DNA from 3 places in the Ensifer sp. B1-9 genome. Region 2 is predicted to be linked to each of the others. Evidence: riboswitches for the same ligand, from Rfam matches in the RefSeq annotation. Region 2 holds a riboswitch; each other region holds the start of a gene.

Region 1 (10,555 bases), on a different contig from region 2:
CGTTCGGATCCCGGGCGAGCTTAAGGAGATCGGCCTGCAGCCCGGAGACGACCACCGCAACCAGGGGGGCGATGAGGAAGAGCAATGCCAGGACGATCCAGGCGCCGTCATTGAGGTGTGCCATTGGCGCTGTGCCATCGAAGCGGCGAACCGTGCGGCCGCCGGTCATACCCTCTTCCGGCTCCGTTGCCAGATGTCTGAGAATGAAAAGCAGGACGCCGGTCATGGCGATCTGCAGGCCGGACAGCGCGATGGCGCGCGGCGGATCGAAATCGAAGCGCAGCGCCTGGTAGATCGCGACCTCGATCGTGCTGGCCGCGGGCCCGCCGCCAAGCGTCAGCACGAGCGTGAAGCTGGTGGCGCAGAGCATGAACACGAGGCCGGCCGCACCCGGCAGCAGGCCGCGAAGAACAGGCCATTCGATGAAGCGGAAGAGCGCATGGGACGGCATGCCGAGATTGGCGGCGCTGCGCCAGTATTCGGCGGGAACGCGCTCGAGCCCGGCAAGGAACAGGCGCGCCGCCAGCGGCATGTTGAAGAAGACATGGGCGAGCAGGATGCCGAACAGGCCGTAGATGCTGACCGGCTGCTCAAGACCAAGCCAGCGCAGGCCCGCATTGAGGAAGCCCTGGCGTCCCCAGATCTCGATCAGCCCAAGCGCGCCGACGAGAACGGGCAGACCGAGCGGCAGCGCCATCAGCCGCAAGAGCCAGATGCGGCCGAAAAACTGTGGCCGCCGCGCCAGCGCGCGTGCCACCGGTATGGCGAAGAGCACGGAGAGCAGCGTGGAAAGGCTTGCCTGCAGCAGCGTGAAGCGGGTGACGCGCCAGATATAGGCGTCGAACAGGGTGCGTTCGCCCGCGCCGCCGGTCTCAGCGAGCAAGGCGGCGATCGCCAGGCCGACGAAGAGCAGGAAGGCGCCGAGGCAAAATGCCCCGGCGGCAACCGTCATGCGGTTTTCGCGAAGCGCGAACAATCCGGCCTCAGTTCTTGCTCATCGCGGCAAGCCACTCGTCGATCCACGCCTTACGGTTCTTCGCGACTTCTTCCGACGGCAGCAGGAAGGTCTTTTCCGGAGTGACCAGCTTGTTGAAGGCATCCGGCAGCGGCGCGCTGGTGGCGCCAACCGGCATCATCCAGTTGGTCGTCGGGATGATCGACTGGAACTCCGGCCCGGTCATGAAGCTCAGGAACTGTTTTGCCAGTTCCGACTCCTTGGCATTCTTGGTCATGCCGGCGACTTCGATCTGGATGTAGTGCCCCTCGGAGAAGGCTGCGGCCTGGTAGCGGTCGGTGTTTTCCGCGACCATGTGGTAGGCGGGCGAGGTGGTATAGGAGAGCACCATCGGCGCTTCGCCCTTGGTGAACAGGCCATAGGCTTCCGACCAGCCCGGGGTGACCGTCAGGACGCGATCCTTGAGCTTTGCCCAGGCAGCGCCGGCCTCATCGCCATAGACGGCCTTGACCCAGAGCAGCAGACCGAGGCCTGGCGTCGAGGTACGCGGATCCTCGATGACGATCTTCTGCGATGCGTCGCCCTCGACAAGCTCCTTGAGACTCTTCGGCGGCGTCTTCAAGGTCTGGGTGTCGTAGACGACGGCGAAGTGGCCGTAGTCGTAGGGCAGGAAGGTGTCGTCGGAGAAGCCGCCCGGTACCTTCAGGTCCTTGGCATCGATGCCGTGCGGCGCGAAGAAACCGGTCGCCTTGGCTTCGGCGACGAGATTGGTGTCGAGGCCGAGCACGATGTCGGCTTTCGAAGCGCCGCCTTCAAGCTTCAGGCGGGTCAAGAGTTCGACGCCGTCGGCGACGCCGACATAGTTGACCTTGCATTCGCAGGTCTTTTCGAAGGCTTCGGCGACCTTGGCGCCCGGGCCCCATTCGGTGATGAAGCTCTCATAGGTATAGACCGTCAGGGTCCTGTCGGCAGCGGCAGCGGCACCGACGAAAACCAGGCTTGCGGCCGCAGTCAGAGCTAGCCGGCTAAACAATTTGAATTGCAATGAATTGGGCATGGCGAGCACCTCTCTCCCAAAGTTCGTTGTTGCATGGGAAAAGGGCGTATCGATCCGATCGCGTCTAATCCCTCCGCCGGTATGAGCCGGATCAGGTTCCGCGGGTTGGCGTTTCACGCCTCTCAGCCTTCGGCCGTCATGCGGTCGGAAGGCACCCCGTTAGAGCGGCAAGAGATTTACCGCCACGTTGGTTCCATGGCAAGCGTGTTTGGTGCAAGTCGAGTTGATGCCTGCTCAGGGCATGGCGTCCGCGCTTGCGTAAGCCGGACGCTGCGCTAAGACAAAAACTGCAGGGAGCCGCGAGGAGGAAATGCCATGCCAGATATGCTCGTTCGACTATATGCCTTGCCGGTGCAGCCCCAGTCGAAGCTTGGCCCGGGCATCCGCATTCGCCGCGCCATGGCGCCCGAGCGCCGCCTGATCGTCACCTGGATCGAGAGGACTTTCGGCCCCGGCTGGGCGGGCGAGGCGGAAGCGGCCTTTTCCTCGACCCCGACGCGCATTCATATCGCGGTGCATGAAGAGAACATCGTTGGTTTCGCCTGCTACGACGTGACGGCGCTCGGTTTTTTCGGCCCGACCGGTGTCGACGAAGGCATGCGCGGGCAGGGCATCGGCGAGGCGCTGCTGATCGAAAGCCTGACGGCGATGCGCGAGGCTGGCTACGGTTATGCGGTCATCGGCGGGGTCGGTCCGGCGAAGTTCTATGAGCGGGTGGCCGGCGCGATCGAGATTCCGGATTCGACGCCCGGCGTCTATGCCGGCATGCTCTCTTCCGATCCGGTGCCGGAAGGCCATTGACGATCCTCGCAAAATCTTGAGATCCGACCGTCTTCTCGCTTTCTTCGTTTTCCTTCCGCAGTCCTTTGCGCTATGGGCTTTGCCATGGCTCGATCGACCTTCACCATTCTGCTTGGCGGTGCGCTCACAAGCACCGACCGGCTGACACGCCAGCTAGGCGGAAGCCGCTTCGTCGCGGCTGACGGCGGCATGCGGCACGCGCGTCTGCTCGGCGTCGTTCCGGATGTCTGGGTCGGTGATTTCGATTCGACTGAAGACACCCTGCTTTCCGAATTCGCCTCCGTTCCGCGCGAGTCCTATCCGGCGGCAAAGGCGGCCACGGATGGCGAGATGGCCGTCGAGGCTGCCCTGTCGCGTGGTGCCGACAGCTTGATCTTTGCAGGTGCGCTTGGCGGCACCCGCAGCGACCATGCCTTCCTGCACCTGTTGCAGGCGGTCGGCCTTGCCGAGCGCGGGCTTTCGGTGCTGATGACCTCCGGCGAGGAAGAGGCCTATCCGCTGCTTGCCGGCACGCTCGAGCTTGACCTGCCGAAGGGGTGTCTCTTTTCGGTCTTGGGGTTGACGGAGCTTACCGGTCTTTCGATCGTCAATGCGCGTTACCCGCTCGACGATTTCACCCTGCCGTTCGGCTCGTCCCGAACCGTTTCCAATGTTGCGGAGGGTCCCCTTCGCTTCAGCCTCAAGAGCGGCCGCGCCGTCGTGCTTGCCCGCCCCTATGATCTTACCGGAGCCTGAGCCTTGGCGCCCCCCATTCTGAAACTCGACGACATCTTTCTTACCTTCGGCGGCACGCCGCTTCTGGCCGGCGCCAACCTGCAAGTGGAGCCGGGCGACCGGATCTGCCTGGTCGGGCGCAACGGCTCGGGCAAGTCGACGCTGATGAAGATTGCCGCGGGTCTTGCGGAAGCGCAGTCGGGCGAAGTGTTCCGCCATCCCTCGGCGACTATCCGCTATCTGCACCAGGCGCCGGATTTCGACGGCTACGACACGGTGCAGGCCTATGCCGAAGCGGGGCTTGGCCCGAGCGACGACCCCTATCGCGTCGCCTATCTGCTGCAGCATCTGGGACTGACCGGTGAAGAAGACCCGAAGCGGCTCTCCGGCGGCGAGGCGCGCCGGGCGGCGCTCGCCCGCGTCATGGCGCCGGAGCCGGATATCCTGCTGCTTGACGAGCCGACCAACCATCTCGATCTGCCGACGATCGAATGGCTGGAAGACGAGCTTACCCGCAGCCGCTCGGCGCTGGTTTTGATCTCGCACGACCGGCGCTTCCTGGAGAAGGTGTCGACCGCGACCGTCTGGCTCGATCGTGGCCAGTCGCGCCGGCTCGACCGCGGCTTTGCCCACTTCGAGGCCTGGCGCGACGAGGTGCTGGAGGCGGAAGAACTGGAGCAGCATAAGCTCGGCAAGGCGATCGAACGCGAGGAACACTGGCTGCGCTATGGCGTGACCGCACGGCGCAAGCGCAACATGCGCCGTCTCGGTGAGCTGCAGACGATGCGGGCGGCCTATCGTGGCCACAAGGGACCGCAGGGGACGGTGCAGGCGACGCTTGCCGATGCCAAGGAGTCCGGCAAGCTGGTGATCGAGGCCGAGAAGATCAGCAAGGCCTATGGTGAGCGCACCATCGTTGCGCCCTTCTCGATCCGCGTGCACCGCGGCGACCGCATCGGTCTCGTCGGCCCCAACGGTGCCGGTAAGACGACGCTTCTGAAGATTCTGACCGGGCAGATCGAACCGGACAGCGGCACGGTCAAGCTCGGCACCAATCTCGAGATGGCGACGCTCGACCAGAAGCGCGAAGATCTCAATCTGGACGACACGCTGGCGCACTACCTGACGGACGGCCGCGGCGAGAACCTGCTGGTCAATGGCGAGCAGCGCCACGTCACCGGTTACATGAAGGATTTCCTGTTCCAGCCGGAGCAAGCGCGCACCCCGATCCGCGAACTCTCCGGCGGCGAGCGGGCAAGGCTGATGCTGGCGCGTATCCTGGCGCGGGCGACGAACCTCCTGATCCTTGACGAGCCGACCAACGACCTCGACATCGAGACGCTCGACCTCTTGCAGGAGATCGTTGCCGGCTTTGCCGGAACGGTGATCCTCGTCAGCCACGACCGTGATTTCCTCGACCGCACCGTGACCTCGACGATCGCGCCGGCAAACCCCGAGGAGCCGGACGGCCGCTGGATCGAATATGCCGGCGGCTATTCCGACATGATGGCGCAGCGCAAGGGCGCGATCGAGGAGAAGCGCAGAGCCGAAAAGGCGGAAAAGGCCAAGGCCAACGAAACGGCTGCACCCGCCGCCGAAGCGCCAAAGGCCGCCAAGGGCAAGCTTTCCTATAAGCAGAAATTCGCGCTCGAAAACCTGCCGAAGGAGATCGCCAAGGCGGAGGCAGAGGCGGCCAAGCGCGAGGAAAAGATGGCCGACCCCAGCCTTTTCACAAAAGATCCAAATGCTTTTGCGAAACTCGCGCAGGAATTGGAGAAGCTTCGTGCGGATCTGGCCCGCATGGAGGAGGAATGGCTGGAGCTTGAAATGCTGCGCGAGGAGCTCGAAGGCTAGGCGACAGCCATACGGCGTCGCGCGCCATATCAGGCGCGCAAGGGTCGCTGTAACGCTTTGAATTTCTGCATGTTTTTATCCCTGAATCGGCTCGGTTTCAGGGAAACACGCAGTGGCGCGTTGAATGGTGCCGTCAGATATGATAAGTAAAGCTTATTATATCATATGTGAACGATGCTGATGCCCTTCAAACTCGAATCCGAAACCATTGGAATGCTTTTGACCGACGTCTCGCGCCTGTTGCGCGGGGCTTTCGATCGCAAGGTCAACGCCATGGATCTGGGCATCACCCCGGGCGAGGCGCGCACGCTGATCCAGGTCGTGCTTACCGAGGGCATCAAGCAGGCCGAGATCGCGACCCGCATGGGGATCGAGCCGATGACGCTTTCGGCCTATCTCGACAGGCTGGAGACGATGGGGCTGGTCGCCCGCGTGCCGGATCCGGCGGACCGTCGCGCCAAGAACGTCGTCATCACCGACAAGGCAGGCCCGCTGCTCACCGACCTGATGGCGGGGTTGCGGGAGATGATGAACGCCTATACGGCCGGGCTCGACGAGGCGACCCGCGAGGTTCTTTGCGCCAACCTGCGCATCCTGCGAGACAACTTACGTGAGCTTGACCCGTGCCTTGCCGGCAAGGAGGCTGGCGAGAAGTCCGAGGAACAGCCCGGAGCCCCGCGATGACGCGTCGCATGAGCGAACGGCGCACGAGCATCATCGGCGCCTTCCTGGTGGCGCTCGGCCCGGTCTCCATGGCGCTTTACACCCCTGCCATGCCGGAGCTGGTGCGCGCCTTCTCTTCCAGCGAGGCGGCGATCAAGATGACGCTGTCGCTCTATTTCGCCGGCTTCGCCTTTGCCCAGCTCGTTTCCGGCACGCTCTCCGACGTCATCGGCCGACGCCGCGCGACGCTGATCTTCATGGCGATCTATCTCATCGGCAGTCTGATGGCCGCCTTCGCGCCGTCGGTTGCGGTGCTCCTTGCCGGCCGTCTGGTGCAGGGCATCGGCGCGTCCGTCGGCATGACGGTGGCCCGCGCGATCGTGCGCGACCAGTTCACAGGAACCGAAGCCGCGCGCATCATGAACATGATCGGCATGATGCTGGCACTTGGACCTGCAGTGTCGCCGACGCTCGGCGGCCTGGCGCTCGGGCTGTTCGGCTGGCGGTCGATCTTCTTCCTGATGGTCGGCTTTGCCGCGATGGCTTGCCTCACCGTACAGTTCTTCATGGCCGAGACCGTGACGCCCGATCCGGCCAAGGGGCATCTGAAGCCGATCCTTGCGGCCTATCGTCGATTGGTGAGCGACAGCCGTTTCGTCTCCTCGACGCTGGTCATCGGCGGTGCCGTCGGCGCGCTTTATGCCTGGGCGACGATGCTGCCCTTCGTGCTCATCAACGAGGTGGGTCTGACGCCGACCGAATTCGGTGTCGGCATGTTGATGCAGTCGGGCCTGTTCTTTTCGGGGACCGTGGTGGTCCGGCTGCTGATGCGGCGCTTCACGCCGCAGGCGCTGGTACCGGCGGGCCTCGTCTTCATCGGTCTTGCCAGTCTCGCGCTTGCCTATAGCATGCATATGCTTTCGCCGAGCTTCCTGTCGGTCATGCTGCCGATCGGTCTCTACGCTTTCGGCATTGCCTTCGTGATGCCCTATATGATGACGGCGGCGATGGCGCCCTTTCCCGATATCGCCGGCACGGCATCGGCTGTCATGGGGTTCGTCCAGATGGGCTCGGGGCTGCTCGGTGGGGCGATCGCCGCCGCGGTCGGCGCGCCAGTGCTGGCGCTCGGCACGATCATCCCAAGCTTCGGCCTCGTCTGCATCCTCAGCTATGTCTGGTATCGCCGGACGGTTCGGTTGCAGCCGCTGGCCGCGACTGCCGATCGCGAGGAGCCGCTGCCGGAGGCGGCGGAATAAGGCAACAAAAAACCTCCGCGAACGGGTCGCGGAGGCTTCTTTTTTCGGAGCTCGTCTTAGCGGTTGCGCGCGGCCAGCGTGCGCAGGCGCAGCGCGTTGAGCTTGATGAAGCCGGCGGCGTCCTTCTGGTCGTAGGCGCCCTGGTCGTCCTCGAAGGTGACCAGCTTGTCGGAGTAGAGCGACTTGGCGCTCTCGCGGCCGACGACCATGACGTTGCCCTTGTAGAGCTTTAGCGTCACTTCGCCCTCGACATGCTCCTGGCTCTTGTCGATCGCGGCCTGCAGCATTTCGCGCTCCGGCGAGAACCAGAAGCCGTAATAGATCAGCTCGGCATAACGCGGCATCAGCTCGTCCTTGAGGTGTGCGGCGCCACGGTCGAGCGTGATCGATTCGATCGCGCGGTGAGCGGAAAGAAGGATGGTGCCGCCGGGGGTCTCGTAGACGCCGCGCGACTTCATGCCGACGAAGCGGTTCTCAACGAGGTCGAGGCGGCCGATGCCGTTGTCGCGGCCGTATTCGTTGAGCTTGGCGAGCAGGCTCGCCGGCGACAGGCGCACGCCGTTGATCGAGACGGCGTCGCCGCGCTCGAAGCCGATCTTGATGACGGTCGCCTTGTCGGGAGCGGCCTCGGGCGAGATCGTGCGCATGTGCACGTATTCAGGCGCTTCCTGGGCCGGATCTTCCAGAACCTTGCCCTCGGACGAGGAGTGCAAGAGGTTGGCGTCGACGGAGAAGGGAGCCTCGCCCTTCTTGTCCTTGGCAACCGGGATCTGGTGCTTCTCGGCGAATTCGAGCAGGTCGGTGCGGCTCTTGAACGACCAGTCACGCCAGGGGGCAATGATCTTGATGTCGGGATTCAGAGCATAGGCCGAAAGCTCGAAGCGAACCTGGTCGTTGCCCTTGCCGGTGGCGCCGTGGGCGATCGCGTCGGCTCCGGTCTTCCGGGCGATGTCGATCAGGTGCTTGGAGATCAGCGGGCGGGCGATCGAGGTGCCGAGCAGGTAGACGCCTTCATAGACCGCATTGGCGCGGAACATCGGGAAGACGAAATCCTTGACGAACTCCTCGCGGACGTCCTCGATGTAGATTTCCTTGATGCCGAGCATTTCGGCCTTCTTGCGGGCCGGCTCGAGCTCTTCGCCCTGGCCGAGGTCGGCGGTGAAGGTGACGACTTCCGCGCCGAGTTCGGTCTGCAGCCACTTCAGGATGATCGAGGTGTCGAGACCGCCCGAATAGGCGAGAACGACCTTTTTCACGTCTTTATGCGATGCCATGGTTTCCGTCCGTCTGGTCTTGGGAGGGCGGCGATGCCGCGTGCAAATCTGCGGCACTTTAGCCAGAACCTGCGGCGATACAAGCATTAGAACGCCGGATCTCGCGAATCCGCTGGCAAAAGAGCGGGCGGGGGATTACGGAAGGTGACCTCGCGCCTCGGAGACCGATGATGGACTTCATTCCCAGCCTGCCAACCCTCTTGACCTTCGCGGCCGCGACGCTGCTTCTGGCGGCGACGCCTGGTCCGGACATGACGCTTTCGATCAGCCGCGCGCTGGCGCAAGGCAAGAAGGCCGCGCTCTTCGTCGTGCTTGGCACCAGCTTCGGCATCGTCGTGCATACGCTTCTCGTCGCCTTCGGCATCTCGGCGCTGATCACCGCTTCGCCCGCCGCCTTCGCCATCCTCAAGACCGGCGGCGCCGCCTATCTTCTCTGGCTTGCGGTGCAGGCGATCCGCTTCGGCTCCAGCATCTCCGTCCAGAAGGTCGAGGCGGCGGAGGGCACGGCTGTTGCCAACATTTCCGCGGGCTTCTGGGTGAACCTGCTCAACCCCAAGGTCATCATCTTCTTCATGACCTTCCTGCCGCAGTTCGTCAGCGCCGACGATCCTTCGGTCACCGGCAAGCTGCTGTTCCTCGGCCTGTTCTTCATCACGATCGGCATGCCGGTCAACATGCTGGTGGTCTTCACCGCCGACTGGCTCGCCTCCTGGCTTCAGCGCAACAAGGCGGCGATGCGGGCGCTCGACTTCAGCTTCGCCGGCGTCTTCTCGGTGTTCGCGGTCAAGATCTTCATGACGACGGCGCGCTGAGCCGTCTTCGGAGCTTTCGCCCCTCATCTGCCTGCCGGCATCTTCTCCCCGTTCTGACGGGGGAGGAGCGCATGCCGCAGCGTTCGGCGCGAAACGCGACCGTCGGCGGCGCTGTAAGCAAGCCTGGAAGGGTTGGGCGATTGCAGCCTGTACCGGTGTCTGGCGGGAACCGAGCGATCGCCGCTTGTCTCTTCTCCCCGTGTCCACGGGGAGAAGATGCCGGCAGGCAGATGAGGGGCAATCTCGAAGAGGACGCCAGTTAAGCTGGCTCAGCCAATCAGCAGCGCGTCGTCGTCGAGCGTCTGGCCGCGGATGCGGCGGAACATGGCGATCAGGTCCTCGACCTGCAATTCCTTGCGGCTGTCGCCGGCGACGTCGAGCACGATCTCGCCGCCGTGCAGCATGATGGTGCGGTGGCCGTAGTCGAGCGCCTGGCGCATCGAATGGGTGACCATCATCGTCGTCAGCTTGCGCTCCGACACGATCTTCTGCGTGAGGTTCATCACAAACTCCGCCATGCCCGGGTCCAGCGCTGCGGTGTGCTCGTCGAGCAGCAGCACTTCCGAACCCGCGAGTGTCGCCATGACCAGCGAAACCGCCTGGCGCTGGCCGCCGGAGAGCAGGTCCATGCGGTCGCCCATGCGGTTTTCAAGCCCGAGATTGAGCTCGGCGATGCGTTCGCGGAAATGCTCGCGGCGCTTGGGTCCGAGCGCTGCGGTGAGGCCGCGCGCTTCGCCGCGCTTGGCGGCGAGCGCCAGGTTTTCCTCGATCGAGAGCGCGCCGCAGCTGCCGGTCAGCGGATCCTGGAAAACGCGGGCGACGAGGCCGGCGCGGGCGGCGGTGCCCTTGCGGGTGACGTCGGTCTTGCCGATCGTCACCTGGCCGGCGCTCGGCAGCACATCGCCGGCGAGCACGCCGAGAAGGGTCGACTTGCCGGCGCCGTTGGAGCCGATGACGGTGACGAAGGAGCCCTGTTCGATCGTCAGGCTGACGCCGTTCAGCGCCTGCTTCTGCAGCGGCGTGCCCTTGCCGAAGATGACCTGGATGTTCTGGACGCTGATCATGCCGCACCTCCGCGACGAAGACGGGGAAGGATAAGGGCAAAGGTCACGAGTGCCGCCGTCACGAAGTTGAGGTCGGAGGCCTGCAGCCCGAGCATGTCGGTCGAC
Region 2 (10,555 bases):
AGCGCCGGCTGCGGAACGGCGACAGGCGCGCGACCGCCGAGCGTCGCGGCCATCTGCGCTTCGTCCAACTCACCTTCCCACTTCGCGACGACGATCGTGGCGACCGCATTGCCGACGAAATTGGTGAGTGCGCGGCATTCCGACATGAAGCGGTCTATGCCGAGGATCAGCGCCATGCCGGCGACCGGCACGGCCGGTACGACCGAGAGCGTTGCGGCCAACGTGATGAAGCCGGCGCCGGTGATGCCGGCGGCACCCTTGGAGCTCAGCATGGCGACGAGCAGCAGCAGTACCTGGTCGCCGAGCGACAGCGGGATATCCATCGCCTGGGCGATGAAGAGAGCCGCCAGCGTCATGTAGATGTTAGTGCCGTCGAGGTTGAAGGAGTAGCCGGTCGGGATGACGAGACCGACGACCGAGCGCTTGCAACCGGCCTTTTCCATCTTGCTCATCAGCCCCGGCAGTGCAGCTTCCGACGAGGAGGTGCCGAGCACCAGCAGCAATTCTTCCTTGATGTAGCGGATGAGCGCGATGATCGAGAAGCCGTTGTAGCGGGCGACGGCGCCGAGAACCAGGAATACGAAGAGGAAGGACGTGAGATAGAACGTGCCGATCAGCATCGCCAGGTTGGCGATCGAGCCGACGCCGTATTTGCCGATGGTAAACGCCATGGCGCCGAAGGCACCGATCGGGGCGGCCTTCATCAGGATGCCGACGAGCTTGAAGACCGGCAGCGTCAGCGCGTGCAGGAAGTCGACGACCGGCTCGGCCTTCTTGCCGACCATCGCCAGCGCGAGACCAAAGAGAACGGAGACGAATAGCACCTGCAGGATGTCGCCTTCGGCAAAAGCACCGACCAGCGTCGTCGGGATGATGTTCGTCAGGAAGCCGGTGATCGTCTGCTCATGCGCCTTCTCGGCATAGGTCGTCACGGCCTTGACGTCGAGCGAGGCGGGATCGATGTGCATGCCGGAGCCGGGCTGGACGACATTGGCGACGATCAGGCCGATAACCAGCGCCAGCGTCGAGAAGGTCAGGAAGTAGATCATTGCCTTGCCGGCGACGCGGCCGACCTTGGCGAGATCGGTCATGCCGGCAATGCCAGTCGCAACCGTCAGGAAGATGACCGGCGCGATGATCATCTTGACGAGGCGGATGAAGGCGTCGCCGAGTGGCTTCAGCTCAGTGCCGAGCGACGGGTAGAAATGGCCGAGCAGAATGCCGGCCGCGATCGCCGCCAGGACCTGGACGTAGAGATGCCGATAGAAAGGTGTCTTGCCGCGCGGTTCCGCGGATTGGTCGATAATCATGAGATCCTCCACTGGACCCAGTCCGGCGTCATGCCGGGCCTCCCGGGTCAATTTCCGATGCGCGACAGCTCGGGCTGTCATGAGGATGCCATTTGCAACAGGCGTGCCAGTTCTCTGCGGTCAGAGCCAAACCATTGAATCGATGAGGACCTTTTGTGCATGCGGGTCGACGCGCACGAAGAGTTGAGCGGATTTCCGCACAAGTCATCTGGAAGTCTGAGCGGAAAAATGCACAATCAGGCGATGTTCAATGCCCCGTCCGCCCCCCTGAACCTGGCAGATCTCGACCGGTCCATGCGCCGCATCTGGCTGGTGTTTGCCGGCCTCGCTTTGGCGCTGCTCGTCGCCGGGCTTCTGTTCGCCGGCGAATATGGTCGCAGCCAGGCACTCGAGACGGTCGATGCCCAAAGCCGGATCGACGCCAATCTGAAGGCTTCGCTGCTGCGCGCCGTGCTCGAGCGCCAACGCTCGACGCCGCTGGTGCTGGCGGACGACGTCGAGGTGAAGGCGGCACTTTCGACACGTGATGGCCAGGCGCTGCAGCGGCTGAACGAAAAGCTGCAAGCGCTCGCCGCCAATACGGACGCGGCCGTCATCTATGTGATCGGCACTGACGGCGTTGCGGTTGCCGCCAGCAACTGGGACGAACCGACGAGCTTCGTCGGCAACGACTACGCCTTCCGCGAATATTTCCGCGTGGCGATGCGCGACGGCAAGGCTGAGCACTTCGCCATGGGCACCGTCAGCAAGCGGCCGGGCCTTTACATCTCGCGTCGGGTCCAGGGCACTGACGGCCCGATCGGCGTCGTCGTCGCCAAGCTCGAGTTCGATGACGTCGAGGCGGAGTGGCTTGCGTCCGGCAAACCCGTCTATGTCACCGACCGGCGCGGCATCGTGCTGATCACCAGTTTTCCATCCTGGCGCTTCATGGCGACCAGAACCATTCCCCGCGATCGCCTCGCCGCTATCCGTGACAGCCTGCAATTTGGTGACGCTTCCCTGTTGCCGCTGCCGTTTCGCGATATCGAGCCCACCAGTAACGGTTCCAGCGAGTTGCGCGCGCTGCTGCCGGGCGATAGGGAGCGACGGTTCCTGCGGGTCGAAACCATGGTCCCGACCACCAACTGGCGTCTCGAACAGCTCGCCCCGCTGGACGGCGCCCTGGCCGCAGCAACCCGGGAGGCCCGGCTGATCGCGCTGGCCGTGATCGTGCCGCTGCTGGCGCTGGTCGCCTTCCTCCTGCGTCGCCGCCAGGCGCTGACGCTGGCGGCGGCGAGGGAACGTGCCGCCCGTGACGAACTGGAGCGCCGCGTGGCGGAGCGTACCCGTGACTTGAGCCTTGCCCGCGATCATCTGGAAACGGAGATCGCCGACCACAGGCGCACCGGCGAGAAACTCCAGGCGGTTCAGCAAGAGCTGGTCCAGGCGAACCGGCTGGCGATCCTCGGCCAGGTGGCCGCCGGCGTCGCCCACGAGATCAACCAACCGGTCGCCACCATCCGCGCCTATGCCGACAATGCCCGCACCTTCCTCGAACGCGGCCAGCAGGAAACGGCAGTGGAGAACCTCGCCAGCATCGCAGACCTTACCGAACGGGTCGGCACCATCACCGATGAACTCCGGAGCTTTGCCCGCAAGGGCCGCTTCGTCGCCGAGCCGACACCGATGCGCGATGTGGTCGAAGGCGCGCTGATGCTCCTTCGCAGCCGCTTTGCCGGCCGCATGGATGCGATCGTCGTCGACCTGCCGGAAAACGGCCTCAGCGTGTTCGGCAACCGTATCCGTCTTGAACAGGTCCTGATCAATCTCCTGCAGAACGCGCTCGAAGCACTCGGCAATCGGACCGACGCCGAAATCCGCGTGCGTTGCGAGGACGGCCCCTCCGGCACCGTTTCGCTTGTCGTTGCCGACAATGGCCCGGGTATCCCGCAGCATATCCGCGACGATCTGTTCACGCCATTCAACACCTCCAAGGACGAAGGACTCGGCCTCGGTCTTGCCATCTCCAAGGAGATCGTCGCCGACTATGGCGGCGAGATATCAGTCGAAACCAGCGACAGGGGCACCGTCTTCACGGTCCGCCTGAAAAGGGCCTGAGCGATGCAGCCGTCCGTTTACCTCATCGACGACGACAACGATCTGCGCAGGGCGATGAAGCAGACGCTGGAGCTTGCCGGCCTTGCCGTCACCTCGCTTGCAAGTGCCGCTGAAGCGCTGGAGACGCTCGATGCCGATTTCGACGGCATCGTCGTCAGCGATATCCGCATGCCGGGCATCGATGGCCTGGCGTTCCATCGCCGCATCGCCGCCTTCGATGCCGACCTGCCGGTGATCCTGGTGACCGGCCACGGCGATATCCCGATGGCGGTGCAGGCGTTGCAGGATGGCGTCTATGACTTCATTCCCAAGCCCTTTGCCGCCGATCGGCTGGTGCAGAGCGTGCGGCGCGCGCTCGAAAAGCGCCGGCTGGTCATGGAGAACCGCGCGTTGAAACAGGCGGCGGAGACGGCCGGCGACAGCCTGCCGCTGATCGGCCAAACACCGGTCATGGAGCGGCTGCGGCAGACGATCCGGCACATCGCCGACACGGATGTCGACGTCCTCGTCGCCGGCGAAACCGGCAGCGGCAAGGAGGTGGTCGCCACCCTGCTCCACAATTGGAGCCGGCGCCGCAACGGCAACTTCGTCGCGCTGAACTGCGGCGCGTTGCCGGAAACGGTGATCGAAAGCGAACTCTTCGGCCACGAGCCGGGCGCCTTCACCGGCGCCTTGAAGAAGCGGGTCGGTCGCATCGAACACGCCAGCGGCGGCACGCTGTTCCTCGACGAGATCGAGGCGATGCCGCCGGCAACCCAGGTCAAGATGCTGCGTGTTCTTGAAGCCCGCGAGATTACGCCACTCGGCACCAATCAGGTCCGTCCCGTCGATATCCGCGTCATCGCCGCCGCAAAAATCGATCTCGGCGACCCGGCGCAGCGCGGTGACTTTCGCGAAGATCTCTACTTTCGATTGAACGTCGTGACGTTGTCGATCCCGCCGCTGCGCGAACGCCGTGACGACATCCCGCTGCTCTTCTCGCATTTCCTGACCCGGGCAGTCGAGCGCTTCAAGCGTGACGTGCCCGTCATCTCACCGACCGTGCAGCAGCACCTGATGACGCACAACTGGCCTGGCAATGTGCGCGAACTTTCGCATTTTGCCGAACGCGTCGCGCTCGGCGTCGAAGGCCCGTTGGCGCAGCCCGTTGCCTCGACCGAACAGTCCGGTTTCGCGCTGCCGGAGCGGCTCGAACGCTACGAGGCGGAGATCCTGAAGGAGGCGCTCCGAGCCCAGCGCGGCGACGTCAAGGCGACCATCGAAGCGCTCGGCATTCCGCGCAAGACCTTTTACGACAAGCTCCAGCGCCACGGCATCAACCGCGCCGACTATGCGGAGCGCGGCGTTCCGGAAAAACCTGGCCACTAGTGTCGAGTCCATATCCGGGAATACACGTTTAACCTGCATATTGAGCAACGGGCGAATTCGCGCTTGACGACCCGTGCCGTTCGATGGCTATCTTCTAGGCATTCACCAGGGGGGTCCCGCGAGGGGCTGAGATTCTGCTGGATGGCCGGCTCGCCGGCTGTGGCGCAGTGACCCGTTGAACCTGATCCAGTTCATACTGGCGTAGGGACGGTGCAGATATCGAAGCCAGGATTCTGTGCGTTCAGCACCTGGCGGCGCGTCTTTCATCCTTCCGGCATCAGAACTGGGTCTCCAATCGCAAACTTGGAGCCTCGTCATGAATATTGCCACAAAGCCCACCCCCCTCTCGGTCACCCAAGGTCCGCTTCCGGCATCCCGAAAAGTCCACAAGGCCGGCATCCTGCATCCGGATATCCGCGTGCCGATGCGTGAGATCGCACTGCACCCGACCTCGGGCGAACCGCCGGTCACGGTCTATGATTCCTCGGGCGCCTATACCGCCGACGATGCCGAAATCCGCATCGAGGAGGGGTTGCCGCGGCTCCGCCGCAACTGGATCGTCGCCCGCGGCGATGTGGAAACCTACGAGGGGCGCACCGTCCGGCCGGAGGACAACGGCTTTGCCAGCGGCGACCGGCTGACGCCGACCTTCCCGTTCCAGCATGCGCCGCTGAAGGCAGTGGCCGGCAAGGCGGTAACCCAGCTTGCCTATGCCCGCGCCGGCATCATCACGCCGGAAATGGAGTTCGTGGCGATCCGCGAAAACCTCGGCCGCGATGCGCGCGCGAAAGTTCGCGATGGCGAGAGCTTCGGCGCCCATATCCCCGATCATGTCACCCCGGAATTCGTGCGCCAGGAAATCGCCAGCGGCCGAGCGATCCTGCCCGCCAACATCAACCATCCGGAATCCGAGCCGATGATCATTGGTCGGAATTTTCTGGTGAAGATCAACGCCAATATCGGCAACTCCGCCGTCACCTCGTCGATGGCCGAAGAGGTCGAAAAGATGGTCTGGGCGACCCGCTGGGGCGCCGACACGGTCATGGACCTTTCGACCGGCCGCAACATCCACAACATCCGCGAATGGATCATCCGCAACTCGCCGGTTCCGATCGGCACCGTGCCACTCTACCAGGCGCTGGAAAAGGTCAACGGCATTGCCGAGGACCTCACATGGGAAGTCTATCGCGACACGCTGATCGAGCAGGCCGAACAGGGCGTCGACTATTTCACCATCCATGCCGGGGTGCGGCTGCATTACATCCCGCTCACCGTCGACCGTGTCACCGGGATCGTCTCGCGCGGCGGCTCGATCATGGCCAAGTGGTGTCTGCATCATCACAAGGAAAGCTTCCTCTACGAGCATTTCGAGGAGATCTGCGATATCTGCCGCGCCTATGACGTCTCCTTCTCGCTCGGTGATGGCTTGCGCCCCGGCTCGATCGCTGATGCCAACGACGCGGCGCAATTCGCCGAACTGGAGACGCTCGGCGAGCTCACGAAGATCGCCTGGGCCAAGGATTGTCAGGTGATGATCGAAGGCCCCGGTCACGTGCCGATGCACAAGATCAAGGAAAACATGGACAAGCAGCTCGCCGTCTGCGGCGAGGCGCCGTTCTACACGCTCGGACCGCTGACGACGGATATCGCTCCCGGCTACGACCACATCACCTCCGGCATCGGCGCCGCGATGATCGGCTGGTTCGGCACTGCGATGCTCTGCTACGTCACGCCGAAGGAGCATCTGGGCCTGCCGGACCGCAATGACGTCAAGGTGGGCGTCATCACCTACAAGATCGCCGCCCACGCCGCCGATCTCGCCAAGGGCCATCCCGCCGCGCAGGTGCGCGACGACGCGCTGTCACGCGCCCGCTTCGAGTTCCGCTGGGAGGATCAGTTCAACCTGTCGCTCGACCCGGAGACAGCCCGCAACTTCCACGACGAGACGCTGCCGAAGGAAGCGCACAAGGTGGCGCATTTCTGCTCCATGTGCGGCCCGAAGTTCTGCTCGATGCGGATCTCGCACGACATCCGCGCCGAAGCGCAGAAGGAAGGGCTGGAGGCGATGGCCGCGAAGTACCGCGAAGGCGGCGACCTCTATATGCCGGTCGGCGAAATCGAAGCCGAGGGGTAAAACGAAACGCGTCGGGAGGGAGCGCCGTTGCATTCCCTTCCGACGGCAAGGCAAATGCTTTGTCTATTTCGAGCCGGCGAGCGCCTCCCTTCTATCTCGGCGCCCAGCCGTCGCCCGGCGCCGATCGAGGTCAAATAGGTATCGCCCGGTCTCCAGTGACGCCGGACTGGCCGGGCTGCGCCAGTTCGTTTTCGCGGCAGAGCTGGCCGGAGCCGAGTTCGAGAGCCAAAATCAGCGAAGCGTCCCCAGATCTTCGCCGACCGCGATTTCCTCTCGCGAAGCGGCTTGGTCGAGGATGGCGAACAAGCGCGGATCGACAGGGCCGGCGACCTGCATCGCATCAGTGTCCGCCAGCCCATCGCCACCGGCTGCGCCGACCAAGACCAGCAGCAAGAAAGTCTGGTCCGTCAATGGGCGTTCCTTCCGGCGTTCCACCGCGCCGCTCGTGGAATAGCTTGTCCCCTCATCGGTTGAACGATATGTAGGGCTCGCGCAAAAGTCGCCGCCGGCGAACCTTCATTCGCGCTCAGCCGCCGTCCTCTGCCGCACAGAAGGTCTTGCAAGACGACGCCGGTTACACAAGGAGAAAGACTTGAGGACAAGCCTGCTGAGACTGACGGCCCTGTCGATAGGCGGCTTTCTGGCACTCGCTGGAGATTTGCCGCGCTTCGACGACAGCGGGAGTTTTGCCGCGGGCTTTTCCTGGATTCCCGCCGCCCATGCGGACGACGCCGATGACGGCGGCGGCAACGGTGAAAATGGCGCGGGCGGCAGCGACCAAGGTGGCGAAAACGGCGAGAGCGGTGCAAGCATCTCTGGCGATCGACGTCTCGCAGGCAGCGGTGGACGCGGAAGCGCCACATTCAGGGGCCCTGGTGGCGGAAGCGTCCAAAGCAACGGCGCAGAGGGCGGCGGCGATGCGGGCACCGGCGACGGTAGCGGCACAAACGGCGAGCCCGGCGGGACCGGCGCAGGCGGCGGAGGCGGCGCCGTCGGTTTGGATAGCGAGCGTCCCTCATTGTCGCGCGACTCACGAGATTACGGACCGACCGGCAGCGTCTGGCACGGCGGCAGCAGTTTCCTCAACCTTTTCCGCCGGACACCGGAAGAGCCTGCCGAGGGGAGCGGGCCAGAGTCCTCCACCCGGCAGAAGAGCGATGCAGGATCCCGCAGAAGCGCCGTTCACACGAAAACATTGCCTTGAAGAGGCGTCTGCTTCGTCGCGCCGAAGGGTGACCTGCGCTGGTCATCGCGGACAAAGGAGCGCCTGTGTCTGGATGTTCGAGCCAAGCCCGAGCATGACGGAGCGGAGGGAGGCGCGATATCGATCCTGTTTAATCAACGGACGCGCAATGCCCCTACCCCTCTAGCGACTACCCACCATCCGCTCGACCACGTCGAGCAGCACATCGGCGCCAGCGATAAGGTCATCCGGGTCGGTGTGTTCGCGCGGATTGTGGCTGATGCCGTCGCGGCTCGGAACGAAGATCATCGCCGTCGGCGCGATGCGGGCGATCATCTGGGCATCGTGACCGGCGCCGGAGGTCATCCGCCGGCTCTTCAGCCCGCGCGCATGCGCCGAGGCCTCGATGGCCGCGACGATGCCCTGATCGAACGCGACCGGCTGGAAGCGTGCCAGGCGCTCGACCGAGATCTCGACACCCTCTTCCTCGCCGATGCGGACAAGGAAATCTGCAAGCACCGTCTCCAGCGCCTGCAGCCGATCCTCGTCCGGATCGCGCAGATCGACGGTGAAGACCGCACGCGACGGGATGACGTTGATCGCGTCAGGCTCGAAGCACATGGTGCCGATTGTGGCCACGCTCAGCGCGTTCGAGCGGGCGATGTGCTCGCGCAGGAACAGACCAACGCGGGCGGCCGCAAGCCCGGCGTCGCAGCGCATCGCCATCGGCGTCGTGCCGGCATGGTTGGCGACGCCATCGATGGTGACGCGTTGCCAGGAGATGCCCTGCAAGTTTTCAACCGCACCTATCGCCGTCCCTTCACGCTCCAGCACCGGTCCCTGCTCGATATGGAGCTCGATATAGGCATGGGGCTTGAGAAACCCCGGCTCGACAGTGCCGGCATAGCCGATCCGCGCGAGTTCCTCGCCCAGCACCGCGCCATCCGTGCCGACGGTCGCGAGCGCGGTCTCGACAGATAGGCCCCCGGCGTAGACGAGTGAGCCGAGCATATCGGGTGCAAAACGCACGCCCTCCTCATTCGTGAAGGCGGCTACGACGATCGGCCGGGCCGGCGTCACGCCACGCTCCTTCAACGTCTCGATCACTTCCAGCGCGGCAATCACGCCGTAGCATCCGTCATAGATGCCGGCATTGATGACCGTGTCGATATGCGAGCCAAGCATGATCGGCGCTTCGCCGCTATTGCCCGTGTCGCGCCAGATGCCGAAGACATTGCCGATCCGATCGACCGCGACGTCGAGCCCGGCCATCTTTATCCAGGCGACGAGACGGTCGCGCCCCGCTCTGTCGTTGTCGGACCCGGCCAGTCGCGTCAATTGCCCCTGAGGATCGCGGCCGATTTCGCCAAGCTCGCGGATGCGCCCGGTCAGGCGCGCGGCGTCGATGGAATGCAATGGCATCTTTGTCCTGCTTTCATGCGGTTTCTGATCAGGGCCGGGTGTTGGCCGGCGCCAGTCGCTGCCGGACGATCTCGGCGTGGTAGCGCGCGCCGAAGATCAGGGCATCGTCGTTGAAGTCGTAGCGCGGATTGTGCAGCGGCGCAGACGCCTCACCGTTACCGATGAAGACGAAGCAGCCTGGCACATGCTCGAGAAAGCGCGCGAAATCTTCCGAACCGGTCATCGGCTCGGCGGCCGTTGCGACGTTCTCGGGGCCGAACACGGATTCCGCCGCGGCAAAGGCATGGCCGGTCAGCACCGGATCGTTGATGAGCGGCACGAACTCGCGTGTGTAGTTGACCTCGACTTCGCAGCCATAGGCGTCCGCCGTGCCCTTGGCGATCACGCGCATCTCCTCCTCGATCTTCGCGCTGACCTCCGGCCGGAAGCTGCGGGCATCGCCGAGGATGCGGGCAAGTCCCGGCAAGGCATTACGCGTGCCGTCGGTCAAAAGCTCGGTCACCGAAACGACGCCGATATCCGTCGGCGACAGGCGGCGCGAGACAATCGTCTGCAGGTTGACGACGGTGGCACAGGCGGCCACTAGCGTCTCGTTGCCCCAATGCGGCCGCGCCGCATGCCCGCCGACGCCTCTGAGCACGATCTCGAAATTGTCCTCTGCCGACATGATCGCGCCCACGCGGGTTTCGAAGCGGCCGACCGGCAGCCCCGGCATGTTGTGCAGGCCGTAGATCTCGTCGAAGGGGAAGCGCTCCATCAGGCCGTCGTTCAGCATGGCGAGCGCGCCTTTGCCCCACTCCTCCGCCGGCTGGAAGACGAAGCACACGCTTCCGTCGAAGCCGCCGTCTTCGGCGAGCATCTTGGCAGCGCCCAGCAGCATCGCCGTGTGGCCATCATGGCCGCAGGCGTGCATGGTGCCCGGCCGGGTCGAGCGATAGGATCGCTCTCCCTGCTCCGCAATGCGGAGCGCATCCATGTCGGCGCGAAGCGCGATTGCGCGATTGCCGCTGCCGCGTTTCAGCCGGCCCACGACACCGGTAC
Region 3 (10,555 bases), 140 kb from region 2:
TGGCGGGCTCTGCGTGATGGCCGAGGGGCGCTGTTCGCTGTCCTCTTATGCCACAGGCAAGTCGCCCAACATGAACGGCGTCTGCTCGCCCGCCAGCCACGTGCGCTACCGCCAGGACGGGCGCGAACTCGTCTCCGAGCTCGGCAACTACACGATCAACCGCTTCCCGGCCGGCGAGGCCGCGGGCTATCCGACGCTCTGCAAGGGGCGCTTCGACATTGCCGAGGAACGCGGCTACGCCTTCGAGGATCCGGTCTCGCTTGACGTCATGGATCATATCGATGCGCTGCGCAGCGCCGGCGTCAGCGCACTGAAGATCGAGGGACGACAACGCGGCAAGGCTTATGTTGCCGAAGTCGTCTCGGTCATGCGGCGGGCGCTGACCGCCGGCGCCGCCGAACGGCCCGCGCTTGTATCGCGGCTGAAAGCTCTGAGCGAAGGCCAAAAGACGACAACAGGCGCCTATGAGAAGCGCTGGAGATAACCGGCCCATGACCACGTCCATCAGCCCATCCAAACCGGCCTTGAGCCTCGGCCCGGTCTATTATCTCTGGGACGGCCCCAAGTGGCGCGACTTCTACTTCCGCATCGCCGACGAAGCGCCGATCGCCCACGTAACGATCGGCGAGGCCGTCTGCTCGAAGCGACTGCATTTCATCGAACCGCATATCGGCGATGTCATCGAACGGCTGGAAAGCGCCGGCAAAAAGGTGAGCCTCGCCTCGCTGGCGCTCGTGACACTGGAGCGAGAGAGCCAACTTGTACGCGGACTGGTACGTGACAGCGCCCATCCGATCGAGGCCAACGACCTATCCGCCCTGCACCTGCTTGCCGGCAAGCCGCATTCGATCGGACCGCTGGTCAACATCTACAACGGCGCCACGGCAAGACTGCTGGCATCACGAGGGGCGGCGAGCATCTGTTTACCGCCGGAGCTGCCGATGGCATCGGTGCGGGACATCATTCAGGACAATCCCGGCGTCGCTTTCGAGGTCTTCGCCTTCGGCCGCGTGCCCTTGGCGATCTCGGCGCGCTGCACCCATGCCCGTTCCAAGGGCCTGATCAAGGACAACTGCCAGTTCATCTGCGGCGAGGACACGGATGGCCTGACCGTCGAGACGCTCGACCGCCAGCCCTTCCTTGCTCTCAACGGCGTGCAGACCATGTCGCACACTTGCCAGGCGCTGATGCAGGAACTCCCTGAACTGGCCGCCGCCGGGGTCTCCCGGATCCGGCTGTCGCCACAGGATTGCGACATGGTCGCAGTCGCCGAAATCTACGACGACGCGATTGCCGGCCGGCGCACCATCGGGGAAAGCCTGGTACGGCTCGAATCCGTCTATCCGGGCATCCCGTTTTCCAACGGCTTCCACCACGGCCAGACGGGAGCGGCGTGGGTCAAGGTACCGATTGCCGGCGAAGCCCCGACTGCATGAAAGCGTCCGTGCTCTCAGCCAGTTAGAAACCAAGCACCACCGCGCCTCCGGTGAGCCCGGCGCCGGCCGCCGTCAGCAGCAGTTTCTCGCCGCGCTCAAACGGCCGCTCTTCTCGCTCCAACGATAGCGAGAACGGGATCGTCGCGGCGGAAGAGTTGCCATAGTTCGCGATCGTGCGCACGGTTCTTGCTGGCGCGATGGCAAGACGATCGCAGACGGCGTCGAAGATCCGGGCATTGGCCTGATGCGGCACGAAGCGGCTGATCTCCGACGCAGTACAGCCTGCGACGTTCATGGCGCGGACGGCACACGTCGTCATCATCTCCACCGCCCGGGCAAACATTTCCCGCCCGTCGCGCATCGTCATCAGGAAATCCTCGGGCGGCATGCCCGGCGAGAATGGTTGGCTGCTGCCGCCGGCGGCGATCGAGATCAGATCGTAGCCGCTGCCGTCGGCGGCAAGATCAACACCAAGCAAGCCGGTCCGCGGATCATCGGAAGGCATAACGACAACGGCGCCGGCCGCGTCGGCAAAGAGAACGGCGCTTGCCCTTTCCGCCGGATTGATGCGCCGGCTCAAAATGTTGGCCGCCACCACCAGCACAGGCTTTCCCTGCGAACGGACGAAGCCATCGGCGAGTGTCAAGGCGTAGAGGAAGCCCGAGCATGCCCCGGCCAGATCGATCGCGCCCGAACGGCCTAGCCTGAGCCGATGGGCAAGAAGCGGCGCCGAAGGTGGCAGGAGATGATCGGGCGTCGAGGTCGCGAGCAAAGTCAGGGCGATATCGTCCCGCGGGATGCCGGCATCATCGAGTGCCGCCGCACCGGCTCTCGATGCAAGTCCCGTCAATGTCTCGCCAGCCTCGACCCAACGCCGCTCGCGAATGCCGGTACGGCGCTCGATCCAACCGGGATCGAGACCGAGCTGCGTTTCGATCTCAGCATTTTCAACACGCCGCGCCGGCACCGCATGGCCGAAACCGACAAGGCGGGATGAGCGCGCGACGCTCACAGCCGTCCTGCCACGAATAGCGACGCCGCCTCGTCGATCGCGTCATAGGCCCGGTCGAGATCGGCATCCGTGACGCAATAGGGCGGCATAAGATAGATGACGTTGCCCAGCGGGCGGATCAGCAATCGGCGCTCGCGGAAGAACGCCTTGAGTCGCGGGCCGGCCTCGGAGAGATAACCGGCGGCTGGAACCTTGAGATCCAGGGCGGCAATCGTACCAAGCTGGCGAGTATCGCTGAAGCGAGGATCCTCGGCAAAGCGCGCCACGTGCCGACGCTGCCTCTCGGTCAACGCGTCGATGCGTTCCCGCACAGGCTCCTTTTTCCAGACGGCGAGATTGGCGACGGCTGCAGCGCAGGCGATAGGATTGGCCGTATAGGAACTCGAATGGAAGAAGGTCTTGCGTCGATCCGTCGAAAGATGTGCCTCGAAGATCTCGGCCGTCGAGAGCGTCGCCGCCAGCGGCAGCGCGCCACCGGTCAGCCCTTTCGAGGTGCAAAGGATATCGGGCGTGATGCCAGCCTGCTCGCAGGCGAACAGGCTGCCCGTCCTTCCCCATCCCGTCATCACCTCGTCGGCGATCAGCAGGGCGCCATGCCGTTCGGCGATCCGTCTCAACTCGGAAAGGACCGAAGCCGGGTAGGTCCTCATGCCGCCCGCACCGAGAAGCAGCGGTTCGATCAACAGGGCCGCGACCTCGCCGAAGGCGCAGGCCGCCTCGAAGGCATCCAGCGTCATCTGCTCTTTACCCGGCTCCGGAAACGGCAGCCGATCGACGGCGAAGAGCAGCGGCGCGTAAGGCGCATTGAAGACGCCCCTTTCTCCCGCCGACATCGTGCCAATCGTGTCGCCGTGATAGCCATGTTCGAGAACGCAGATGCGGTTGCGCGGCCGGCCGAGATTGTGGAAGAAACCAAGTGCCATCTTCAGTGCGACTTCGACCGCCGTCGAGCCGCTGTCGGAATAGAACACATGGGCGAGGCCGGGTGGCGCGATCTCGATCAGCCCGCTCGCCAACTCCTCCGCCGGCGCATGGGTATATTCAGCGAAGATGAGCTGGTCGTAGGTTTGCGCGGCAGCACGGATCGCTTCCATGATGGCAGGATGCCGGTGGCGGTGGGTGATGACCCACCAGGACGAGATCGCATCGAGGATCGCCGACCCGTCGTCGTCGATGAGATAGGCGCCCTCGGTCCGGACGACGCGTCGCATCGGCGGCTCCAGGGCATGCTGGGTGAAGGGGTGCCAGACCGGGGATCGTCTCATGCCGTCACCCCATGGAAGCAGTCGATGTCGAAGTTTTCGCGAAAGGCCTGTTGCAGGCGATCCGGTGTCAACGGATCGAGCCGCGGCAGCCGGCCAAGACGCCGAACCTCCCCCAGTTCTGCAATGATCGCCTCGCTGTCCGCCTGCTCGTCGCCGATGAAGGCGACGCCCAGGACCGGGATAACACGGCGGCGCAGCGCCTCGAGCGACAACAAGGTGTGATTGATCGTACCGAGCCCGGTGCGGGCACAGAGGACCACCGGGATTTGCCAGCGCGCAAACACGTCGGCGAAGACCACCCGCTCGGTGAGCGGCACCAGGAGCCCACCCGCCCCTTCGATGACCAGCGGTCGATTCGCTGCCGGCGGAGAGAGCCCTTCAGGCAAGATCGTCACGCCATCGATCCGCGCCGACAGGTGGGGCGAGGCCGGCGTCATGAGTCGATAGACCTCGGGCAATACCCGTTCGGGTGGGACCCTGCCGAGCCGCGCTACGACTTCGCTGTCGGTTTCGCCGTCTAGCCCCGACTGCACTGGCTTCCAGTAGCTGCCGGAAAGCGCATCGGTCAGCGCCGCAGAGAATATCGTCTTGCCGATGCCGGTGTCCGTGCCGGTGACGACGAAACTGGGCATCATGGCCGCTCCTCCGCCATTGCGAGCGCCAAGCGCTCCAGCATATTCGCGATCGTCGGACGGTCGACATTCAGCGTAATCGCGATCCGGAGCCGCGCGGTCCCCTCTGGGACGGTCGGCGGACGGATGGCCCTGATATCGAAGCCTTCTTTGCGCATGCGCGCGGCAATCCGTACGGCGCAACCGTTGTCGCCGATCGGCACCGGAAGGATCTGCGAGCCACTGCCTTCGATGCCGAGGGTGTCGGTGAACGCGCGATTGGCGAAGGCCCGGAGATCATCGAACGCTGCTCGACGCCGAGGCTCATCTACGAGCGTCACGAGAGCCTCCCGGACGGCGGCGGCAATCAGCGGCGAAGGCGCCGTCGAATAGATGAAGTTGCGGGCACGGTTGACGAGATAGTCGCACAGGACCGCATTTGCGCTGATCAGCGCACCGGAGACGCCGAGCGCCTTGCCGCAGGTGTGGAGCACGACGAGATTTTGTCGGCCTTCCAATTCTGCGGCCAAACCGCGGCCGTCCGGTCCAAAAACCCCGGTCGCATGCGCTTCGTCGACGACCAGAAATCCATCATGCCGCGCGGCAAGTGCCGCAAGATCCGCAAGCGGCGCCCGGTCGCCGTCCATCGAATAGAGGCTTTCGACGGCGATCCAGGGATGCCCCGTGCCGCCGCGCTTGCGCCATGTGCCGATCGCATCGGCGAAGGCGTCGACGTCGTTGTGCTTGACCGCGACCGCGCCGGCCCTGCTTGCGGCGATACCCTCATGGGCACTCGCATGGATCAAGGCGTCGTGGACGATGATGTCGTCGCGCTGCGGGAGCGTCGAAAACAAGGCGGCATTGGCCGCATAGCCGCTGCCAAAGAAGAGTGCCCTCTCCGCGCCAAAGAAGGCGGCCGCCTCCGCCTCCAGCGCCGCGTGTTCCGCATGGTTGCCGCGCAGGAGCCGCGAACCGCCGGACCCGACCGGCACGCCGCGCTCGATCGCAGCGGCAATCGCGGCCTTCAACCGCGGTGACCCGGCAAGCGCCAGATAGTCGTTGGAGGTGAGGTCGATGCCGCCCCCGGCGACAAGTCCGCGGCGGCGCCCCTTGCGTTCGAGGCCGTGTAGCGTCTTCTCGTGGCGAGTAATGAGGCTCGCGGTCATTCGGCGTCCTGCTTTGCGGCAAGCGCCATCGGCTCCAACCCGAGGCGGCGGAAGAGGCCCGCATCATGGTCCTCGCCCGGGTTGTCGGCGGTCAGCAGCGTCTCGCCGACGAAAATCGAATTGGCGCCGGCGAAGAAACAGAGCGCCTGCATCTCGTCGCTCATGTCGGTGCGGCCGGCCGAGAGGCGGACGTGGGACTTGGGCATCAGGATGCGCGCAAGCGCGATCGTACGGACGAAGTCGATCGGATCCACCGGTGCCGCGTCGGCGAGCTTCGAGCCCGGGATCGGGATCAGCATATTGATCGGCACGCTTTCGGGCGGCACAGGCAGATTGGCGAGCGTCACCAGCATCGATACCCGGTCTTCAACGGTTTCGCCCATGCCGAGGATGCCACCGGCGCAGACCTTGATGCCGGCGTCGCGGACATTGGCAAGCGTTTCCAACCGGTCGGCAAAGCTGCGGGTGGTGATGATCTCGCCGTAGAAACGCTCCGACGTATCGACATTGTGGTTGTAGTAATCGAGCCCGGCGTCTGCGAGCCGCTCGGATTGTTGCGGCGTCAACATGCCGAGCGTCATGCAGGTCTCCATGCCCAGCGCCCGCACGCCGCTAATCATGGCGACAATCGCCTCCATGTCGCGATCCTTGGGGCTGCGCCAGGCGGCACCCATGCAGTAGCGGGTCGCACCGCCCGCTTTTGCCTTCCGTGCCTCGGCAAGGACCCGTTCGACCTCCATGAGTTTCGATGCCTTGAGTCCGGTCGGGTAGTGCGCCGACTGGCTGCAATAGCCGCAGTCCTCAGCGCAGCCGCCGGTCTTGATCGAGAGCAGCCTGCTCATCTGGATCGCGTTCGGATCGAAATGGACGCGGTGAACGGAATGCGCTCGAAACAGCAGATCGTTGAAGGGCGAATGATAGATTTCTTGTGCTTTGGCCAATTCCCACGCGGTTTCGGCGGGCTTGGCGGCAACCGAAGTCGGCTCGATCGTACTTGCATCCAGCATGCGCGTTCATTTCCCTATTCGCAGCAAGGCATAATAGATAGAATCTAATATTATCTATAATTTCTTTCGAAGTGAACCCGGGCAACCATTCAAAAGGAGAGACTCGACAAAAGCGCAACCATAGAGCGAATAGACAAAAGCCGAGCTCGACGTCGTACGGGTGATAACTCAAATAATTTCCATGATTTAGAACCACAGCGCCTACAGCAGAAGGCAGGACGATAAAAAGTGAAGGCCCGCTATCCTGCCTCCGTGAAGCATTCGAAACCCGCTGTCCGTCCACTAATCAGCAGTGAATCGGCAACACCGAAATGTGCGGCCACCTCAATTTTATAGATAATTTTGGTCCGAACCCGATTCGAACGGCCATACGCGATGTGCGCGACGGCGGCTCTTGACAAAATCTGGTCCAGCCCGTCAGTCTTGAAACATTCACCAGGGGTGTCCCGGCAAGGGGCTGAGATTCTGCTAGGCGGTTTGCGCGGCGCAGTGACCCGTTGAACCTGATCCAGTTCATACTGGCGTAGGGACGGTGCAGACATCGCTGCCGTAATCGTCGCGTTCGCGCGGACTGACTTCGGCAAGGCGTCCTTCCTTCCCTTCCGGTTCGAACTGGGTCTCCAATCATGGAGCCTCGGCAATGCGTATCTTCACCGCGACTTTTCCCACAACACGTCCCGCTGGCCGCGACTGGGCGCATTGACCATGCGCGCCCTCATCAAAGGCGCCGGCGTCGTGGGGCTGGCCTGCGCCCATGAATTGACCGCCCGAGGCGTCGAAGTGACGGTTGCGGAACGGCAGCCAGACTTCTCGGGGGCCGCGTCCTGGTTTGCCGGCGGCATGCTTGCGCCCTGGTGCGAGCGCGAGAGCGCCGAGGAACCGGTGCTGACACGCGGCATCGCCGCCATCGATTGGTGGGATCGGGTGCTTCCCGGAGAGGTATCGCGCAACGGCACCCTCGTCGTCGCCCCGCCACGCGACGCCGGCGAACTCAAACGCTTCGCTTCGCGCACCTCCGGCTTCGAGTGGCTCGATGCCGAGGCGCTCGCAGTGCTGGAGCCGGCGCTTGCCGGGCGCTTCCGGGAGGCGCTGTTCTTTCCGGGCGAGGCGCATCTTAACCCGCGCCGAGCGCTTTGCCTGCTGAGGCAAAAGCTCGTCGAACGCGGTGTCGCGCTCATCGGCGAGACGGATCGCGACGGCGCCTACGATCTAATCGCCGACTGCCGCGGCGCAGCAAGAATCAACAGCACCGCCGGATTGCGTGGGGTGCGTGGCGAGATGCTCTACCTGCAGAGCGATGAAGTGGAATTGTCGCGGCCGGTTCGTCTCATCCACCCGCGCATCCCACTCTACATCGTGCCGCGCGGCAATGGCCTCTTCATGTGCGGGGCCACCATGATCGAAACCGATGACGGCGGTCCGATCACCGCCCGCTCCCTGATGGAATTGCTGAATGCCGCCTATGCGCTGCACCCTGCCTTTGGCGAGGCGCGCCTTCTCGAAACCGGCACCGGCGTCCGACCGGCCTTTGCAGACAACCTGCCGCGCATCAACCGCGCCGGAAACACCATCGCGCTCAACGGGCTCTACCGCCACGGCTTCCTGCTTTCGCCGGCTTTGGCCGAGGAAGCGGCGGACCTTGCGCTTGCCTGGAACCTGAAGGGAGACGCCGCATGAAATTGATTGTCAACGGCGAGGATCACGACCTCGCAGTCACGACCCTTGCCGAGCTTCTGGCGACACTCGACTTCGAAGGGGATTGGCTTGCTACCGCCGTCAATGGCGAGCTGGTGCACCGGGCCGACCGTTCGGCCCATTCCCTCAACGATTGCGACCGGATCGAAATTCTCTCGCCGATGAAAGGAGGCTGAGACATGCTGACGCTTTACGGACAGGAACTGCATTCCCGCCTGCTTCTGGGCACCGCCCGCTACCCCTCGCCTGCCTCCCTCGAAGACGCGGTTCGTTCGTCGGCAACCGAGGTCGTCACAGTCTCGCTTCGTCGCGAAACCGCCGGCGGGAAACAAGGCGGCGCCTTCTTCGAACTGATCCGCGCGCTCGGCGTGCGCGTGCTGCCGAACACCGCCGGCTGCCACTCGGTGTCGGAGGCGGTGCTGACCGCCAGGATGGCCCGCGAGGTGTTCGGCACGAACTGGATCAAGCTCGAAGTCATCGGCCATCAGGATACGCTGCAACCGGATGTCTTCGGGCTGGTCGAGGCGGCACGCATCCTCTCGACCGAAGGCTTCGAGGTCTTCCCCTATACGACCGACGACCTGGTGGTCGGCGAGCGCCTTGTGGAAGCCGGATGCAGGGTGCTGATGCCCTGGTGTGCGCCGATCGGCAGCGCCAAGGGGCCGCAGAACATCTCCGCCTTGAGAGCTATGCGGGCCCATTTTCCGGATCTGCCGCTGATCGTCGATGCCGGCATTGGCCGCCCGTCGCACGCAACGGCGGTGATGGAGCTCGGCTTCGATGCGGTTCTGCTCAATACTGCCGTCGCCGGAGCGGTAAAGCCGGCCCTCATGGCCTCCGCTTTCGCCCGGGCGATCGATGCCGGACGCGATGCCTTCGAGGCAGGTATGCTCGAACCGCGCGATTTTGCCGTCCCTTCCACGCCCGTCATCGGAAAGGCGGTGTTCGCGTGAAGCTCGATCCCTTCTACCTCATCGTCGACAGCGCGGCATGGATCGAGCGGCTGGTGCCGCTCGGCGTCAAGCTGGTGCAACTTCGCGTCAAGGATCGTCCGGATGCAGAGCTTCGCGACGAGATCCGCGCGGCCAAGGCGATCTGTGACCGCCATGGTTGCCAGCTCGTCGTCAACGACTACTGGCGCCTCGCGATCGAAGAGCGCTGCGATTTCGTCCATCTCGGCCAGGAGGATCTCGCCGACGCCGATCTCGCTGCGATCCGCGCCGCGGGCCTGAAACTCGGCCTCAGCACCCATGACGAGGCCGAGCTGGAGACGGCCCTTGCCGCCGGGCCCGACTACGTCGCGCTCGGGCCGATCTATCCGACGATCCTCAAGCAGATGAAATGGGATCCGCAGGGGCTGCCGCGCCTCTCCGCCTGGCGGGAGCGCGTCACGCCGCTGCCGCTCGTTGCGATCGGTGGGCTCAATGTCGACCGGATTGCCGGCGTCTTCGAGCATGGCGCCGACAGTGCCGCGGTCGTCACCGACATCACGCTGAATGCCGATCCCGAAGGGCGGACGCGCGAATGGATTGCACGCACGGCGCGCTGGCGATGAGCCTGCCTGACATGGCAGGTGCTACGACCTCATTTCAGGCGAACGCCAGTTCCGCGAGCCAGGCGCTATCGAGGCCGCGCTTGCGGCAATAGGCCATAAGCCGGTCGCGCGTTTTGCCTGGCCGATCGAGACCAAGAAAGCGGGAAGCGTTTCTCCAGAGGATGTTCTGCTGATGCTCGTCGCTGACGCTGGCGAGCGTCAGCTGCTCGGCGATCCGCGAAACATAGGCGTTGTAATCCTTCTCGAGCGCCATCATCGACCAGTCGGTCCCGAACATCAGATGGCGGGCGTCGGGATCGTAGGCGGCCAGCCATTTGTCCAGCAATTGACGGATCTCGGCGTGAAGAGTTTTGTCGTCGCTGCTGACCAGCTCACTGAGATAGCTTAAATCCGCAAAGAGGTTCGGGCGGCGCTCGTGGTCGATCGTTCTGCCGATGATCTCCTCCCAGCTCGGCGGCCCGGAAAACTTGTCCTGGGGACAAGAGACCATGACGCCCGTCGGTGCCCCGGGGCGCAGGATTTCGTCAAAGGCACCGAAATGCGCCAGGTTGATCCGCAGCTTGTCGTATTGGTTCGTATCGAGCAGATCCTTCCAATAGGCAGGGCTTGCCAGATTGCCATAGCCACAGCCTGCGCCAATGCTGTTTTCCGCATGCGCCATGATCGGCACGTCGTTGTCACGGCACCAGACGTAAAGACGCTTCAGCGCCGCATCGATCGCCGGGTCTACGTTGCCCCAAGCCTTGAAACCCATTGGCGGGTAGACCTTAACGCCGATGAAGCCTTTTTCCATGATCGCATACTGGAC

What was found. A riboswitch is a leader RNA that binds a small molecule or an ion and turns the genes downstream of it on or off. The one in region 2 is predicted to bind thiamine pyrophosphate.
Region 1: it holds a riboswitch for thiamine pyrophosphate, as region 2 does, so the genes downstream of both, thiB (thiamine ABC transporter substrate binding subunit) here and thiC (phosphomethylpyrimidine synthase ThiC) in region 2, are expected to answer to the same signal.
Region 3: it holds a riboswitch for thiamine pyrophosphate, as region 2 does, so the genes downstream of both, thiO (glycine oxidase ThiO) here and thiC (phosphomethylpyrimidine synthase ThiC) in region 2, are expected to answer to the same signal.

Annotation. Positions count from the first base shown of each region.
Region 1 is NZ_JBCHVG010000010.1:76,062-86,616, forward strand. It holds gene thiP (thiamine/thiamine pyrophosphate ABC transporter permease ThiP) at 1-952, opposite strand, end outside; gene thiB (thiamine ABC transporter substrate binding subunit) at 984-2,012, opposite strand; TPP riboswitch at 2,064-2,181, opposite strand; gene ACQ5BM_RS19400 (GNAT family N-acetyltransferase) at 2,328-2,813, shown strand; gene ACQ5BM_RS19405 (thiamine diphosphokinase) at 2,898-3,548, shown strand; gene ACQ5BM_RS19410 (ABC-F family ATP-binding cassette domain-containing protein) at 3,552-5,381, shown strand; gene ACQ5BM_RS19415 (MarR family winged helix-turn-helix transcriptional regulator) at 5,562-6,065, shown strand; gene ACQ5BM_RS19420 (multidrug effflux MFS transporter) at 6,062-7,300, shown strand; gene ACQ5BM_RS19425 (argininosuccinate synthase) at 7,357-8,574, opposite strand; gene ACQ5BM_RS19430 (LysE family translocator) at 8,745-9,386, shown strand; gene ACQ5BM_RS19435 (ABC transporter ATP-binding protein) at 9,656-10,450, opposite strand; gene ACQ5BM_RS19440 (ABC transporter permease) at 10,447-10,555, opposite strand, start outside.
Region 2 is NZ_JBCHVG010000009.1:79,558-90,112, forward strand. It holds gene ACQ5BM_RS17880 (dicarboxylate/amino acid:cation symporter) at 1-1,310, opposite strand, end outside; gene ACQ5BM_RS17885 (sensor histidine kinase) at 1,539-3,407, shown strand; gene ACQ5BM_RS17890 (sigma-54-dependent transcriptional regulator) at 3,411-4,775, shown strand; TPP riboswitch at 4,873-5,001, shown strand; gene thiC (phosphomethylpyrimidine synthase ThiC) at 5,092-6,909, shown strand; gene ACQ5BM_RS17900 (hypothetical protein) at 7,141-7,320, opposite strand; gene ACQ5BM_RS17905 (hypothetical protein) at 7,502-8,113, shown strand; gene ACQ5BM_RS17910 (Zn-dependent hydrolase) at 8,276-9,514, opposite strand; gene ACQ5BM_RS17915 (M20 aminoacylase family protein) at 9,543-10,555, opposite strand, start outside.
Region 3 is NZ_JBCHVG010000009.1:214,956-225,510, forward strand. It holds gene ubiU (ubiquinone anaerobic biosynthesis protein UbiU) at 1-484, shown strand, start outside; gene ubiV (ubiquinone anaerobic biosynthesis protein UbiV) at 492-1,436, shown strand; gene ACQ5BM_RS18515 (beta-ketoacyl-ACP synthase III) at 1,459-2,448, opposite strand; gene ACQ5BM_RS18520 (adenosylmethionine--8-amino-7-oxononanoate transaminase) at 2,445-3,713, opposite strand; gene bioD (dethiobiotin synthase) at 3,710-4,348, opposite strand; gene ACQ5BM_RS18530 (8-amino-7-oxononanoate synthase) at 4,345-5,490, opposite strand; gene bioB (biotin synthase BioB) at 5,487-6,497, opposite strand; TPP riboswitch at 6,925-7,045, shown strand; gene thiO (glycine oxidase ThiO) at 7,203-8,174, shown strand; gene thiS (sulfur carrier protein ThiS) at 8,171-8,368, shown strand; gene ACQ5BM_RS18550 (thiazole synthase) at 8,372-9,145, shown strand; gene ACQ5BM_RS18555 (thiamine phosphate synthase) at 9,142-9,747, shown strand; gene ACQ5BM_RS18560 (amidohydrolase family protein) at 9,782-10,555, opposite strand, start outside.